2 regions of the Nonomuraea sp. NPDC049655 genome follow, and region 1 is predicted to be linked to the other one. Evidence: riboswitches for the same ligand, from Rfam matches in the RefSeq annotation. Region 1 holds a riboswitch; the other holds the start of a gene.
What was found. A riboswitch is a leader RNA that binds a small molecule or an ion and turns the genes downstream of it on or off. The one in region 1 is predicted to bind cyclic di-AMP.
Positions count from the first base shown of each region.

Region 2: linked by a shared signal. The riboswitch ahead of ACIBQ6_RS07695 (hypothetical protein) and the one ahead of ACIBQ6_RS49225 (hypothetical protein) in region 1 are both predicted to bind cyclic di-AMP.

Region 1 is NZ_JBITLS010000026.1:12,533-19,772, reverse strand. It holds gene ACIBQ6_RS49240 (M50 family metallopeptidase) at 38-1,339, shown strand; gene ACIBQ6_RS49235 (amidohydrolase family protein) at 1,366-2,511, opposite strand; gene sigJ (RNA polymerase sigma factor SigJ) at 2,662-3,570, shown strand; gene ACIBQ6_RS49225 (hypothetical protein) at 3,586-4,563, opposite strand; cyclic di-AMP (ydaO/yuaA leader) riboswitch at 4,569-4,707, opposite strand; gene galT (galactose-1-phosphate uridylyltransferase) at 4,776-5,846, opposite strand; gene ACIBQ6_RS49215 (DeoR/GlpR family DNA-binding transcription regulator) at 5,843-6,622, opposite strand; gene ACIBQ6_RS49210 (50S ribosomal protein bL37) at 6,760-6,837, shown strand; gene ACIBQ6_RS49205 (TrpB-like pyridoxal phosphate-dependent enzyme) at 6,877-7,240, opposite strand, start outside.
Region 2 is NZ_JBITLS010000002.1:503,921-511,160, reverse strand. It holds gene ACIBQ6_RS07710 (PadR family transcriptional regulator) at 1-128, opposite strand, end outside; gene ACIBQ6_RS07705 (MDR family MFS transporter) at 185-1,639, shown strand; gene ACIBQ6_RS07700 (DUF5302 domain-containing protein) at 1,687-1,887, shown strand; cyclic di-AMP (ydaO/yuaA leader) riboswitch at 2,053-2,187, shown strand; gene ACIBQ6_RS07695 (hypothetical protein) at 2,363-3,070, shown strand; gene ACIBQ6_RS07690 (alpha/beta fold hydrolase) at 3,125-4,000, shown strand; gene ACIBQ6_RS07685 (hypothetical protein) at 4,043-4,414, opposite strand; gene ACIBQ6_RS07680 (roadblock/LC7 domain-containing protein) at 4,441-4,812, opposite strand; gene ACIBQ6_RS07675 (DUF4388 domain-containing protein) at 4,845-5,669, opposite strand; gene ACIBQ6_RS07670 (roadblock/LC7 domain-containing protein) at 5,673-6,047, opposite strand; gene ACIBQ6_RS07665 (helix-turn-helix domain-containing protein) at 6,185-6,535, opposite strand; gene ACIBQ6_RS07660 (NAD(P)H-binding protein) at 6,590-7,192, shown strand; gene ACIBQ6_RS07655 (DUF4032 domain-containing protein) at 7,186-7,240, opposite strand, start outside.

The sequences.
Region 1 (7,240 bases):
AACGTCGAGACCGTCTGTCTGCCTGGAGCGCGCGTAGATGAACTGGCTCTTTGTCGCCGGGATCCTTCTGTTCCTGGTGGGGTTGATGGTCTCCGTCGGCCTGCACGAGGTGGGCCATCTCGTGCCGGCCAAGATCTTCGGCGTCCGGGTCACCCAGTACATGGTCGGCTTCGGCTCGACGGCCTGGTCCATCCGCAGGGGCGAGACCGAGTACGGCATCAAGTGGCTGCCGCTCGGCGGTTACATCCGCATGATCGGCATGCTGCCGCCGCGTCCCGGCGACGCCCCCGGCAGGCTGCGCAGCGCGTCGACCGGGCCGTGGCAGGGCCTGATCGAGACCGCCCGCGAGGCCGCCATGGAGGAGGTGCGGCCCGGCGACGAGGACCGCGTCTTCTACCGCAAGAAGTGGTGGCAGAAGATCATCATCATGTCGGGCGGCCCGGCGATGAACTTCGTGCTCGCCTTCATCTTCTTCAGCGTCCTGCTGGTCGGCATCGGCCTGCCCAAGACCGCCCCGATCGTGTCGCCCGACACCAACACGTGCGTGATCCCCACCACCGAGGTGCGCAAGACGTGCGCGCCCACCGACGAGCGCACCCCGGCCGCCAAGGCGGGCGTCAAGGTCGGCGACCACATCGTCTCCCTCGACGGCCAGAAGATCGCGACCTGGCAGGACGCCACCCGCCTGATCCGCGGCCACGGCGCCGGCCCCGTCAAGCTGGGCATCGTCCGCGACGGCAGGCCGATGACGCTCGACGTCACCCTCATCGCCCGCGACATGGCGAACCCGACCGACGAGACCAAGATCGACAAGGGCGTCGGGTTCCTCGGCGTCGTGCCCTCCCAGGTCTTCGAGCAGCAGAGCATCGGGCAGGTGCCGGGCTACATGAGCGACCTGACCGGCCGCGTCGTGGGCTCGATGGTCAACCTGCCGGCGAAGATGGTCGGCGTCTGGAACGCCGCCTTCTCCGGCGACAAGCGCGACCCCGAGGGCCCGGTCGGCGTGGTGGGCGCGGGCCGGCTCGGCGGCGAGATCCTGGCCTCCGACATGTCCAACAAGAGCAAGCTGTTCACCTTCGTCAGCCTGCTGGCCGGGTTCAACCTGGCGATCGGCCTGTTCAACCTGATCCCGCTGCTGCCCCTCGACGGCGGCCACATCGCGGGCGGCCTGTGGGAGGGGATCAAGCGCGGCTACGCCAAGATCCTGCGCCGCCCCGAGCCCCGCTACGTCGACATCGCCAAGGTGCTGCCGCTCACGTACGCAATGGCGTTCGTGCTGATCATCATGGCCGGTCTGCTGGTCTACGCCGACCTGGTCAACCCCCTCACGCTCGGCTGACCCGGCCGGCGCGTCACGGGCGGGGGTCACCGCGCCTGGCGCACCCCGCGACGCCAGACCTCGGCGATGTCGCCGACGGCGGTGACGTCCCGGGTGGCGTCGCCCTCGACCAGCACCAGGTCCGCGCGCAGACCGGGGGCGATCCGGCCGCGGTCGGCCAGCCCGAAGTGCCGGGCGGGCACGCTGGTCGCGGCGGCCAGCGCCTCCTCGGCGCCGAGCCCGGCCTCGGTGAGCAACCGCAGCTCGCGGTGCAGGCCGGCGCCGTGGGCGGGCACAAATGGCGTGGCGTCCGTCCCGGCGAGCAGCGGCACGCCCGCGCGGCGCAGGGCCCGCAGCGCGCCGACGGCGTTGGCGGAGCTGCCCGGGCGGGCGCAGTCGGCGGTCTCGACGTGCTGAGCCGTGATCGCCTCGAAGTAGGCCAGCGTGGTCACCACGAAGACCCCCTGATCGCGCACCCGCCCGGCCAGGCGCGGCGAGGCCGGGTCGTCCGGCGTCAGGTCGGTCCACACGTGAGCCAGGCCGTCGACGCCGGCGTCGAGCGCGATCCCCACCTCGGCGGCGGTGACCGCGTGCGCGACGACCAGCAGGCCCGCCTCGTGCGCCGCCGCGGCCAGGGCGGCGGCGACCTCCGCCGTCATGACGGGGAGGTCGGCCCCGTGCACGGCGCCGTCGTCAATGACGATCTTGAGGTAGTCGGCCCCCTCGGCCAGCCTGGCCTGGACGAACGCCGGCGCCTGCGCCGGGTCGGAGACGAAGTCGATCGCCGTGACGTCGAGCCCGTCCAGGACGGTGCCCGCCAGGGCCGTCAGCAACTGGGTCGGGTGCCCGCCCGGGGCGGTGGCCAGCGTGCCGGCGCTGCGCAGGTCGGCCACGTCGTCGTTCTCGGCGGCCAGCCGCCGCTGCCCGGCGAGGATCTGCGGCAGGCAGAACATGTCGAGCTCGGTGGTGACCCCGTACCGCAGGGCCTGGGCCAGGCTGCCGTCGAACACGTGGGTGTGCGCGTCGATCAGGCCGGGCAGCAGCGTCCTGCCCGTGCCGTCCACCTCGGCGTCGGCCGGGTGGCCCGCGCCGCTGCCGACAGCGGCGATCAGGCCGTCCTCGATCATCACGTCGGCCGTCGCGACGGTCTGCTCGCCGTCGAACACCCTGACGTCGCGGATCAATGTACGCATCGAAGCTCTCCCTTGTGAGTCGTGACGCCACCACAGAGGGGCAACCGGCCGGGAACTGTGACATGAGTGGCATAGATCACGCTTGATGCCTTCATGTCACAATCGCCACGCATCGGGGCTCTTCGGTTACGACAGACGAGGAGGCACGCCATGACACCGACCCCGCGGCACCCCGCCGACGCCGCCACCGAGCAGTTCCTCGGCTACCGGGAACTGCTGTTCTCCGTGGTCTACAACATGCTCGGCAGCGTCGCCGACACCGAGGACGTGCTGCAGGAGGCGTGGCTGGCCTGGTCCGCCCGGCACCGCAGGCCGGACGCCGGACCGGTGGAGAACGTCCGGGCCTACCTGGTGCGGATCGCGGTGAACCAGGCGCTCGCCCGGCGGGCGGACCTGAGCCGTCGGCAGGAGACCTACGTCGGCCCCTGGCTGCCGGAACCGCTGGTCACGGCCCCCGACAACACCGGAGGCGCCGCCGAGAGCGGGGAGTCGTTGTCGATGGCGGTGCTGGTCGTGCTGGAGACCCTGTCACCGCTGGAACGAGCGGTCTTCGTGCTGCACGAGGTGTTCGGATTCAGCCACCCGGAGACGGCCGACATCCTCGGGCGCACGCCCGCGGCGGTCCGGCAGCTCGCGGCCCGCGCGCGCCGCCACGTCCACGCGCGCCGTCCTCGTCACCGGACCCAGCCCGACGTGCACGCCGAGGTGACCGAGCGGTTCGCCGCGGCCGCCCTCGGCGGTGACCTGCGGGCCCTGCTGGAGGTGCTGGCGCCGGAGGTGACCTTGTGGACCGACGGCGGCGGCAAGGGACCGGCCACCAGCCTGCAGCCGGTCCACGGCCGGGACCAGGTGGCGGCGCTGTTCATGTCCGTCGCCGCGACGCTGACCCCGGGCGCGGTGGACCTGCGTTACCGGCGGGTGGCCGGCGACCCGTGCGCGCTCGTCTTCTCCGGTGACGGGCCGCTGGCCGTGGTCGTCGTCGATCTCACGCCCGAGGGCGACCGGATCGCCGCCGTCTACTCCGTCACCAACCCCGACAAGCTCACCGGCATCCGCTGAGCCGCCGGTCCGCGGCTAGTTCATCGAGATGTGCACGTGGTCGTAGTGGTTCTCGGTGATGCTGCCGCGGTCGGACATCGAGCGCCAGCCCGAGCCCTGGTTGATGCGCTGCTTCCAGATCACGTACTTGACGCCCAGCTTGGCCTTGTTCTTCAGCGCCCAGTCGGCCAGCCGGTCGCCGAGGGCGTTGTTGACGGCGCTCGGCATGGTGCCGCCCGTGCTCATCATGAAGTCGCAGGCCCGGCCGAGCGGGTGCTCGCCGCTGGAGCCGGACCGGAAGCAGCCCACCTCGTACGGCAGCGAGAAGTTCTTCTGCACCTGCGCGCGCATCAGCCGGGTGCGCGGCGTGATGTTGTCCGAGCCGGCCGGCAGCTCGGGCGCCCAGCTCCCGTCGGACTTCTTGCCCGGCCCGAACGGCACCAGGTCCTGGAGCTTCTTCTTGATGTCGTCGATGACGTCCTGGGCGTCGTCGCGCTGCTCGGCCACCTCCGCCGTGCCCGCCTTCAGCTCCGTCGCGAGCGCGGCGGCGGCCGTGGCGGCCTTCTTCTGGTCGTCGCGGGCCTTGGCCACGCTGTCCACGACCGCCTGCTGCTCGGCGGTGAGCTGTTCGAGCACGGCCGCGCCGCCGCCGTCCGGGGTCATCATGAACGCCGGCAGGGAGGTGTCGCCGTTCTGGTAGCGCAGCCGGGCGATCTCGGCGACCCGCTGCTCGGCCGTGGCCAGCGCCTGCTCGGCGGCGGTGAGCCGCTGCTGGGCCGCGGTGGCGGCCTGCTGGGCCTTGGCCAGCTCGACCCGCTTGAGGTTGTACGTCTCGATGAGCTTGTCGACCTTGCGGTTGAGCTCCTTGAGCTGGGCCCGCAGCTGCGCCTCGGACGGCTTGGGCGCGGCCGCCACGGCGGCTGCCCCGGAGACCGAGGCGGCGGCCGGATGGACGAGCAGGGCGGTGGCGGTGATGAGACCGACGGCGAGACTCGCGGGGGACGAAGCCGCCACGTGGTTGTTCCTCTCCCTCTGCCGGCCGGGTTAGCTGACGGGTTCGGGCACGGGAGCAGTCCCTACCACTTGCGCGGATTCACCCCGGATGCGATGGGTCCCCGGCTCCCGGGCAACACGCCCGGGATTAGGCGTACAACGACCGTTATGGCCGATGTCTAACGGGATATTAGTGGTAGATCACGAGTCATGCGACTTTAATGAGAAACCAATTAGTGATCAATTCGTGATCGCAACATGCGTGCCGCCTCCTCCGGCAGCACGTCGTTGACGAAGGCCCCCATGGCCGACTCCGAGCCCGCCAGGTACTTCAGCTTCCCGGGCGCCCGCCTGATGCTGAACAGCTCCAGGCGCAGGTAGGCCAGCTCGCGACCGTACCGCACCGGCGCCTGGTGCCAGGCCGAGATGTACGGCATCGCGACCCCGAACAGCGCGTCGAGCGCCCGCAGCACCGAGGTGTACAGCGGCGCGAACGCGGCCCGCTCCTCCTCCGACAGCGCCGCCAGGTCGGGCACCTGCCGGTGCGGATACACGTGCACCTCGAACGGCCAGCGCGCGGCGGCCGGCACGAACGCCGTCCAGAGCTCGTTGGCGGCCACCACCCGCGTGCCGGCGGCCTGCTCGGCGGCCAGCACGTCGGCGAACAGGTTGCCGCCCGTGTGCCGAGAGGCGGCCCCCAGCTGGAGCTTGGTGCGCGGGGTCACGTAGGGATAGGCGTAGATCTGCCCGTGCGGGTGGGGGAGCGTGATGCCGATCTCCTCGCCCCGGTTCTCGAAGCAGAACACCTGCTCGACACCCTCCATGCCGGACAGCTCGGCCGTGCGGTCGGCCCACGCCTCCATGACCAGCCTGACCTGCGCGTTGGAGAGCCTGGAGAAGGAGGAGGAGTGGTCGGAGGTGAAGCACACCACCTCACAACGTCCGACACCCGGCCGCACCTCACTCAGGCCGCCGACATCCCCGTAAGTCCCAAAATTTCCGGAGAAAGAGGGGAAGCGGTTCTCGAACACCACCACGTCATAGTCATGGGCCGGGATCTCCGACGCCCGCGTGGCGGATGACGGGCACAACGGGCACTCGTCGGCCGGCGGCAGGAACGTCCGCGTCTGCCGGTGGCCGGCGATCGCGATCCACTCCTCGGTCAGCGGGTCGTAGCGCAGCTCGGAGGCCACCGGCCGCGGATCGAGCGGCCGCCGGTCGATCGCGCTCCGGTCGGCGTCGTCGCGCCGGTCGAAGTAGATCAGCTCTCGGCCGTCTGCCAGGTGGGTGATGGTGCGCTTCAAGGCGTGCCCTCCGCGATGATCAGTTCTCCGGCCCGTTCGGCCAGCTCGGTGCGTGCTTCCTCGGGCAGCCCCGCGTCGCTGATGACCACGTCGGCCTCGGTCAGCTCGGCGATCGTGCTGATGCCGACCGTGTTCCATTTGGTGTGGTCGGCGGGGACCACCAGCCGGTGCGCCGCGGCCACCAGCTCCCTGTCGGTCTCGGACTCCAGGAGGTTGGGCGTGGTGAACCCGGCGCGCAGGCTCATGCCGTGCACCCCGAGGAAGAGCGTGTCCACGTGCAGGCGGCGGATGGCCGCCACCGCCACGGGGCCGACGAGCGCGTCGGAGGGCGTGCGCACGCCGCCGGTCAGCACGACCGTGCGGTCGGCGCGCGGGTTGCGGTGGAAGACCTCGGCGACGGGGATCGAGTTGGTGATCACGGTCAGCTCGGCCACCGCGACGAGGTGGTGGGCCAGCGCCCACGTGGTGGTGCCGGCGGAGAGGGCCACGGCGGTGCCCGGCCGTACGAGGGTGGCCGCGTGCCGCGCGATGGCCTCCTTCTCCTGCTGCTGGCGGGCGGACTTGGCGGTGAAGCCGGGCTCCTCGGTCGAGCCGGGGCCGAGGGCCGTCGCGCCGCCGTGGACCTTCTCCAGCAGCCCGCGCTCGGCCAGCACCTCAAGGTCGCGGCGTATCGTCATGTCGGAGACGCCGAGCTCGCGCACGAGGTCGGCCACCCGGACGCCGCCGCTGCTGCGTACGCGTTCGAGGATCGTCTGCTGACGCTGCTGTGCGAGCACGCCCACCCCTTCCAACAGATTCCACCAAATTATGACACGAGTTTGTTGAGGAATGTTAGGTCGCGGCGTATCGCTTGTGCGGCCCGCGGGCAGGGGAGACCTTGTAGGTCACGATCCCGACCGTCGGAGGTGAGCCCATGGCGAAACGTGCACGCAAGGGCAGGGCGCGCAAGAAGAAGAAGGCGAACCACGGGAAGCGCCCGAACGCGAACTGAACACGGGTGGCCGCGGATCTCGCGGCCACCCGTGTCATCTCAGCCGGGCAGCTCGCTGAGCGCCTGGTCGAGGCGCTCCTGCGGAAGTGAGTAGTCCTCCAGTTCGCCGGCCAGGTGGCGGTCGTAGGCGGCCAGGTCGAAGTGGCCGTGCCCGCACAGCGCGGTGAGGATCACCTTCTCCTCGCCGCTCTCCTTGCAGCGCAGGGCCTCGGCGATGGTCTCGGCCAGCGCGTGCGTGGGCTCGGGGGCCGGGACGATGCCCTCGGTCCGCGCGAAGCGCACACCCGCCTCGAAGCACTCGCTCTGGGTACGGGTCACCGCCTCGAACAGCCCCAGCTCGTACATGTGGGACAGCAGCGGCGCCATGCCGTGATAGCGCAGCCCGCCGGCGTGGATCGGGTCG
Region 2 (7,240 bases), on a different contig from region 1:
GGATAGATCTGCGTGTGCCCCGCCTGCCAGACGTGGTTGAGCGAGTGCTCGAACTTCTTGGCCAGGTCGTAGCCGCTGGCCGGGCCTTTGGTGGCGAGCAGGCCGAGGAGCGCGATCCGCAGGGACATGCCCGCCAGCATAGCGAAGGCTTGACATGTCAGCTCTTACATATCAATCTTCACCTGTGACTAATGACATGAAGACCAAGGGCAACGGGCTGGTGTTGCTGGCGGTGCTCGGCGGGATGTTCCTGGCGATGCTCGACCAGACGATCGTCGGCACCGCGCTGCCCCGCATCACCGGCGAGCTGGGCGGCACCCGGCTCTACACCTGGGTGGTCACGGCGTATCTGCTCACCTCCACCGTGACCGTGCCGCTGTACGGCAGGCTGTCCGACCAGCACGGCAGGAAGCCGCTGCTGCTCGTCGGGATGTCGGTGTTCGTCGTCGGATCGGCGTTGTGCGGGCTCGCCCAGGACATGACCCAGCTCATCGCCTTCCGCGCCGTGCAGGGGCTGGGCGCGGGCGCGTTGCTGCCGCTGTCGCTGGCCCTGGTGATGGAGATGTTCCCGCCCGGACGCAACGGCGCCCGCGTGCAGGGCGCACTCGGCGGCGTGATGGCGTTGACGTACCTGGCCGGGCCCTTCCTGGGCGGGTTGTTCACCGACCACGCGAGCTGGCGGTGGGCCTTCTACGTGAACGTGCCGCTCGGGATCGTGCTGATCGCGATCGTGGTGCTGCGGCTGCCGTTCCGTCCGGGCACCGGCGGCGGGGGCCGGCCGGACTACGCGGGCATCGCGGTGTTCAGCGTGGCCATCAGCGCCCTGCTGCTCGGCCTGACCGAGAAGGGCCTGGACGGCAACTCCTGGACCTCCCCGCCCGTGGCCGGGCCGATCCTGCTGGCGCTGGTCCTGCTGGCCGCGTTCGTGCTGGTCGAGCTGCGGGCGGCGAACCCGGTCATGCCGATGCACCTGTTCCGGGACCGTACGTACACGCTGGTCAACGCGACCTCGTTCTTCACCGCCTTCTGCATGTACGCCGGCGTGGTGTTCCTGCCGCGCTACTTCCAGCAGGCGCTGGGCGTCAGCGCCACCGAGTCCGGGCTGAGGATCTACCCGATGACGCTGGCGATGGTGGCGGGCAGCGCGCTCATGGGCACGCTGATGTCCAGGACGCGCACGTACAAGCCGTGGCTGGTCGGGGCGCCGTTCCTGCTGGTGGCCGGCAGCCTGCTCTGCCTGAACCTCACCGTGCGCACCGACGGCCTGCTGCTGGCCGGGTGGATGGCGCTGCTCGGGCTCGGCATGGGGCCGATGTTGTCGGGGCTGACCGTGACCGTGCAGCAGGCCGTCGCGCCGCGGTACATCGGCACGGCCTCGGCCAACCTCACCTTCTTCCGGCAGATCGGCGGCTCGGTGGCGCTGGCGCTGGCCGGCACCGCGTACACGTCGGTCATCACCACGGACGCGCCGGTCCACGGGCTCGCGGCCGCGCACGCCTCGGCGGCGGCCGTGGTCATCCCGTCGCTGGGCGTGGCGGGCGCGGTGATCGCCCTGGTCGCGCTGGTCATGATGCCCGGCAGGCGGCTGGAGCAGGCGCCCGCGGCGGAAAGCAGAGTGGAGGCCGGTTTCGCGTCGTAAGCGACGTCGTGCGAAGCTGTGGATGTCCCCAGAACCAGGAGGTCCTCATGGCGGAAACACCGGAGCCGGAAGTCAGCGAGACTCCCGAGGACGAGATGAAGCGCAAGTTCCGCGAGGCGTTGGAACGCAAGCGCGGGCAGCAGGCCGACTCGGCCGCGGGTGGCAGGGGCGTGGACCCGTCGAAGATCCACGGGGCGCACGGTCCGGCAGCGAGTAAAAGATCCTTCAGGCGCAAGAGCGGCGGCTGAAAGGTCCGATTTAGCAGGGGGTACGGCATGCCGTGCCCCCTTTCTCTTTACCTCGATAGGTAGATCTTTACCCGGTTCATGACGATTCGTTTGTATTTGTCCGAATCTCTGGGTACCGTCTTAACCAATTACCAGCTGGTGGCGTAGTCCCTACCAGGAGAGGGACGACAGCTGGCGCCGAATCCCGACTTGTCGGGAACCGGGGACCCATCTCATTGGGGTGAATCCGGCCATGTGCCGGTAGGGCATCTCCACGCCCGAACCCGTCAGCTAACCCGGTAGGCGAGATGGAGAGGACTTCACGCATGTACCACCTCGTCGTACCCCCGGACAGTGTAGTGACGACCGCCTGCTGAGCGGTCTCTTCCCTGACTTCCCCCACGCGCCGCGTAACCACCCTTTCGGCGCTCTGCCCGGTTACGCACCGTAGTCACGCGCGTTCCCCCTGTCCCCTCGCGAAGGACTTCACTGCTTCATGTCTCGATTTGGCCTGCGCTCTCTCGCCCTGCTGTCCGTGTCCGCCATGGGCGCGCTGACGATCTCCGCCACCGGCGCCCACGCCGACACCGGCGACGACCAGAAGATCCTGCTCAAGGGTTCCACGAAGGCCTCCTACTTCTGGGACGACTCCTCCGGCCGGGCCGGCGACACCGGCCTCCCCGCCAGCGGCAAGCCCATGCAGAAGGGCCTGGCCGCCAGCCCGAGCTGGCCCCTCATGACCGAGGGCTACGTGACCTACAACGGCAAGAAGATGCCGTTCTTCGTGGGCGACCGCGGCCCCGGCGAGCCCTCCAGCCGTGGCGTCATGCTCGACCTCGACGCCAAGACCTTCGCCGAGCTGACCGGCGGCACCTTCAACCCCGACACGCTCGGCGTGGACGGCAACGGCGGCCAGGGCCACATCAAGATCGACTACGTCATCACCAAGTGGGGCGACGGCAAGGGCAAGAAGAACTACCCCGTGGCCTTCTCCACCGGCGCGTGGGGCAGGTTCGACGACAACCCGGCCGAGCCTCCCAAGGTGCTGGCCGACAAGCCCGCCGAGGACGCGGCCGGTTCCGCCGGCGGCCAGGTCGGGAAGACCGTCGCGATGGGCGGCACCGTCATGGCCGGCGTGCTCGTGCTGGCCGGCGGCGGCGTGGTGCTCGGCGGCGAGCGCCTGCGCAAGCTCCTCAACGACTGATCTCCGGACAGACCGCTCTTTACGCCTCGCGACTAGAATGACATTCTGGTCGCTGTGATCCAGCGCGCAGCCGCCAACGGCATCGAGATCGCCTACGAGAGCTTCGGCTCACCCGCGGGCAGGCCCCTGCTGCTCATCATGGGACTCGGCGCCCAGCTCATCCACTGGGACGACGAGTTCTGCGAACTCCTGGCCGAGCAGGGTCACCACGTCGTCAGGTTCGACAACCGCGACGCGGGCCTGTCCACCCATCTCCACGACGAGGGCGTGCCCGCATGGGGCGCGCCCTCGCCGTACGTGCTGGACGACCTGGCCGACGACAGCGCCGGGCTCATGGACGTCCTGGGCCTGCCCGCCGCGCACGTCGTCGGCGCCTCGATGGGCGGGATGATCGCCCAGGCGCTGGCCATCCGGCACCCCGCTCGCGTGCTGAGCCTGACCTCGATCATGTCCACGCCCGGCCCGCAGGCGGCCCCGCCGACCGAGGCGGCCACCGCGGTGCTCTTCGCCAAGCCCGCGACCGACCGCGAGGGGGTCGTCGCCGGCGCGCTGACGACCTGGGCCGTGCTCGGGTCCCCCGGCTGGGAGCTGGACCGCGAACGCGTCACCAGGCTGGCCGGGCTCGCCTTCGACCGCTGCCACGACCCGGCCGGCACGGCCCGCCAGCTCGCCGCCATCATGGCCTCCGGCGACCGCACGTCCGCGCTGGGCGGGCTGAAGGTGCCCGCGCTGGTCATCCACGGCGAGGACGACCAGCTCGTGCCGCTCGCCGGCGGGCGGGCCACGGCCGCCGCCATCCCGGGCGCCCGCCTGGTCACCTACCCCGGCATGGGCCACGACCTGCCTCGCGCCCTCTGGCCCGCGATCGTCGCCGAGATCACCGCCCACACCGGCTCCGCGACGCCCGCCCGGCCCGAGCCCGCCGCGTGACCCGCCGCGTGACCCGCCGCGGAGCCTCGCTGCGCGGGCCGGTCAGAGCTCCAGCTTCTCCTCGATGACCTTGAGCATGTGCCGGGCCAGGGCCAGGTTGGCCCGGTTGCGGTCGAGGGCGAGGTAGAGGAACAGGCCCTTGCCGCTGCGGCCGGTCAGCGGGCGGATGATGTGGTACTGGGCGGTCAGCGTGATCAGGATGTCCTCGATGCCGTCCTTGAGGCCCAGCGAGTCCATCGTGCGCAGTTTGGCCTTGATGACCTCGGTGTTGCCCGCCGCCGCGACCTGCAGGTCCAGCTCCTTCGAGCCGCCGAGCGTGCCGAGCGCCATGCCGCTGCCGTGGTCGACGATCGCCGCCCCGATCGTGCCGTCGATGCTCATCATCTCTTTGAGGGAGACGTCCATGCCTGCCATGCTTTCCTCCGCTTCGGTGGGGATGGTCAGTGCTTGCGTGCCACGGCGGCCACGGAGGCCGCCGTCTTCCTGCCCTCCAGCCGGAGGAGCCCGACGTTGGCGCCGGGTCCCGCCAGAACCGTGAGGACGATCGTGGGGCCCGCGGCGTAGAAGGCCACGAACCCGGCGGTGCCGGACACGAGGGTCTCCTCGAACGCCCCGCGGCCCGCCATGGTCAGCATCCGGCCGCTCATCGCGAGCAGCGCCGCCGACAGCGCCGCCACCTGCTCGCCGGTGTCTCCTTGCAGGTCGCAGGCGATCCGCAGGCCGTCGACGGTGCACGCGACGCTGCCGGTGACGTCCGGCGTGCGGCCGCGCAGGAGCTCCATCTCCGCCAGGACCTCTTGCCGTAGCTCCACGGGTGGCCTCCTCCCGCGTCGTGAGGGGAACCTCACGGCATCTCCTCCAGCGCCTTCTTCAGCCGCAGCAGCAGCGTCAGATCGGTCGGATCGCCCGTCGGCACCGGCCCGGCGGCCCCCGCCCGCCCGTTCCCGGCGGGAGCTGCCACCGCGCCCGGCACCCGCTTGGGCAGCGCCTCCCCGTCGTCCGGACGGGGTTGCGCGGGCCGTGCCGGGTCCGGCGGGACGAGGAGGCCGGCGGCGGCCAGCCTCCTGACGGCCACCAGCACCGAGTAGCCCGACCGGCCCAGGTGCCGGGCCAGCTCCAGCGGGGTCGCCTTGTGGTCGGCCCGTACGACGACCTCCCACTGCACCTGGCTGAGCGCCACCCCGTGTCCGGGCAGGCGCGGGACCGGCCGCACGGGCTGGGTGTCCACCTCCGGCGAGGGCCAGATGCCGGCCAGCTGCTCCCGGCGGCGGGCGGACTCCCGCACCAGCTCCTGGACGTCGAAGAACCACTGCCCGCCCAGCCAGTGCTCCTCGCCGGGCCGGAACTTCGGCCGCACGCCGGTCACCGGCAGCAGGAAGAAGGCGGCGTCCTGGACCACGCCGAGCACGGCGTACTGGAGCTCGGCCAACGTGACGGGGCCGTCCTGGAGCAGGCGGGCGCGGCCGCCGTCGGCCTGCAGGGCGCGCAGGGCCGACTCCGGCACCCGCCCCCTGGCCGCGAACAGCCGCTCGACGCCCGGCGTCTGGGCGCACTCCATGTACGTCACGCGCCCGTCCGACAGGTAGATCGTGCCGTTCCGGCCCACGCGGAGCGCCCCCGTCGCGCGTTCGCGGGCGAGTCCGGCGAGGAGTGAGTCGAGCGCGGCCATGGCTCAGGTGGTCAGCAGGTCGGAGATGGCCCGCAGGCGGTAACGGGCCAGGGCCAGGTTCGACCGTTCCGGGTCGAGGCGGACGTAGATGACCAGCGGCCCCTCGAAGACCGTCTCCAGCAGCCGGAGCAGGTGGTGCCCCCGGTCGGTGGTGACGAGCATGTCGTCGATGCGCACGATCTCGCCGGGACACGTCCGGGTCAGCCCGTCGGTCGTGGCGCGCAGCGCCTCGGTCAGCGCCGCGGCGGACCTGTCGGCGTCCACGCCGGACACGCTGCTGAAGGCGACCGCCATGCCGCTCGTGCCGTCGACCAGCATGGCGTCGAGCGCGCCCGGTATCGACATGACCTCCGCCAGGCAGGTGTCCACTCCCAGCACCGCGAGCCTCCCTCCGTCGTGGGACGGGGAAAGCGTAGGGGGCCACAAGAGACCAGAAGGCAGGCGATTTACCGAGGGATACGTTTTTATACGGCCAGGACGAAGAAAAGCATCACTCGTGCGGAAATATGATCAATTCACGAGGTTTTTTCACGATGGCGGAGCATTTCGTGCACGTTCTCCTCGGCCCACCGCGCGACCACCGAGATCGGCGCGTGCAGCGAGCGGCCCAGGTCGGTCAGCGCGTACTCCACCCGCGGCGGCACCTCGGCGAAGACCTCGCGGGTGATCAGCCCGTCCAGCTCCATGGCCCGCAGCGTCTGGGTGAGCACCTTCGGCGTCACCCCGCCGATCCGCCCGCGCAGCACGGTGAAGCGCATCGGCCCGTCGCTGAGGCTGAGCAGCACCAGCACCGACCACTTGTCGCCGATCCGGTCGAGGACCAGCCGAGTCGGGCAGTTCGGGTCGAAGGCATCACCGGTATCCATAAGGTACTTATAGCACGATGAAGTAACCAGTATCCATTGGATACTGTGCTTCTCATGAAGATCCTCGTGTTCGGCGCGACCGGAATGATCGGCCAGCGCATCGTCACCGAACTCACCGGCCGCGGCCACGACGTCACCGGTGTCAGCCGCCGCGGTCCCGTCAAGGGCGACGTCCACGACGCCGCCACGCTCGCCGAGGGCTACGACGCCGTCGTCTGCGCCATCGCCCCGCCGCGTGACGGCACCGAGCCCGAGCCGCCGTTCCTGGCCGCCAACCGCGCCCTCATCGACGGCCTGCGCGCCGCCGGGGTGAGCCGGGTGCTGGTCGTGGGCGGCGCGGGCAGCCTCAAGGCCGGCCCCGGCCTCGACCTGGTCGACACGCCCGGCTTCCCGGAGATCTACAAGAAGGAGGCCAGGGCCGCGCGGGCCGCGCTCGGGCTCTACCGGGAGGTGACCGACCTCGACTGGACCTACGTCTCACCGGCCGCCGAGATCGCGCCCGGCGAGCGCACCGGCGTCTACCGGATCGGCCGCGACGACCTGCTCAGCGACGCCGACGGCCGCAGCTTCATCACCGCCGAGGACTACGCGGTGGCGATCGCCGACGAGCTGGAGGAGCACGCCCACCCGCGCACCCGCATCACGGTCGCCTACTGATCGTCCTCGTCCGGGTCGTCGGGCAGCAGCGCCTTCTCGTCGGGCTTG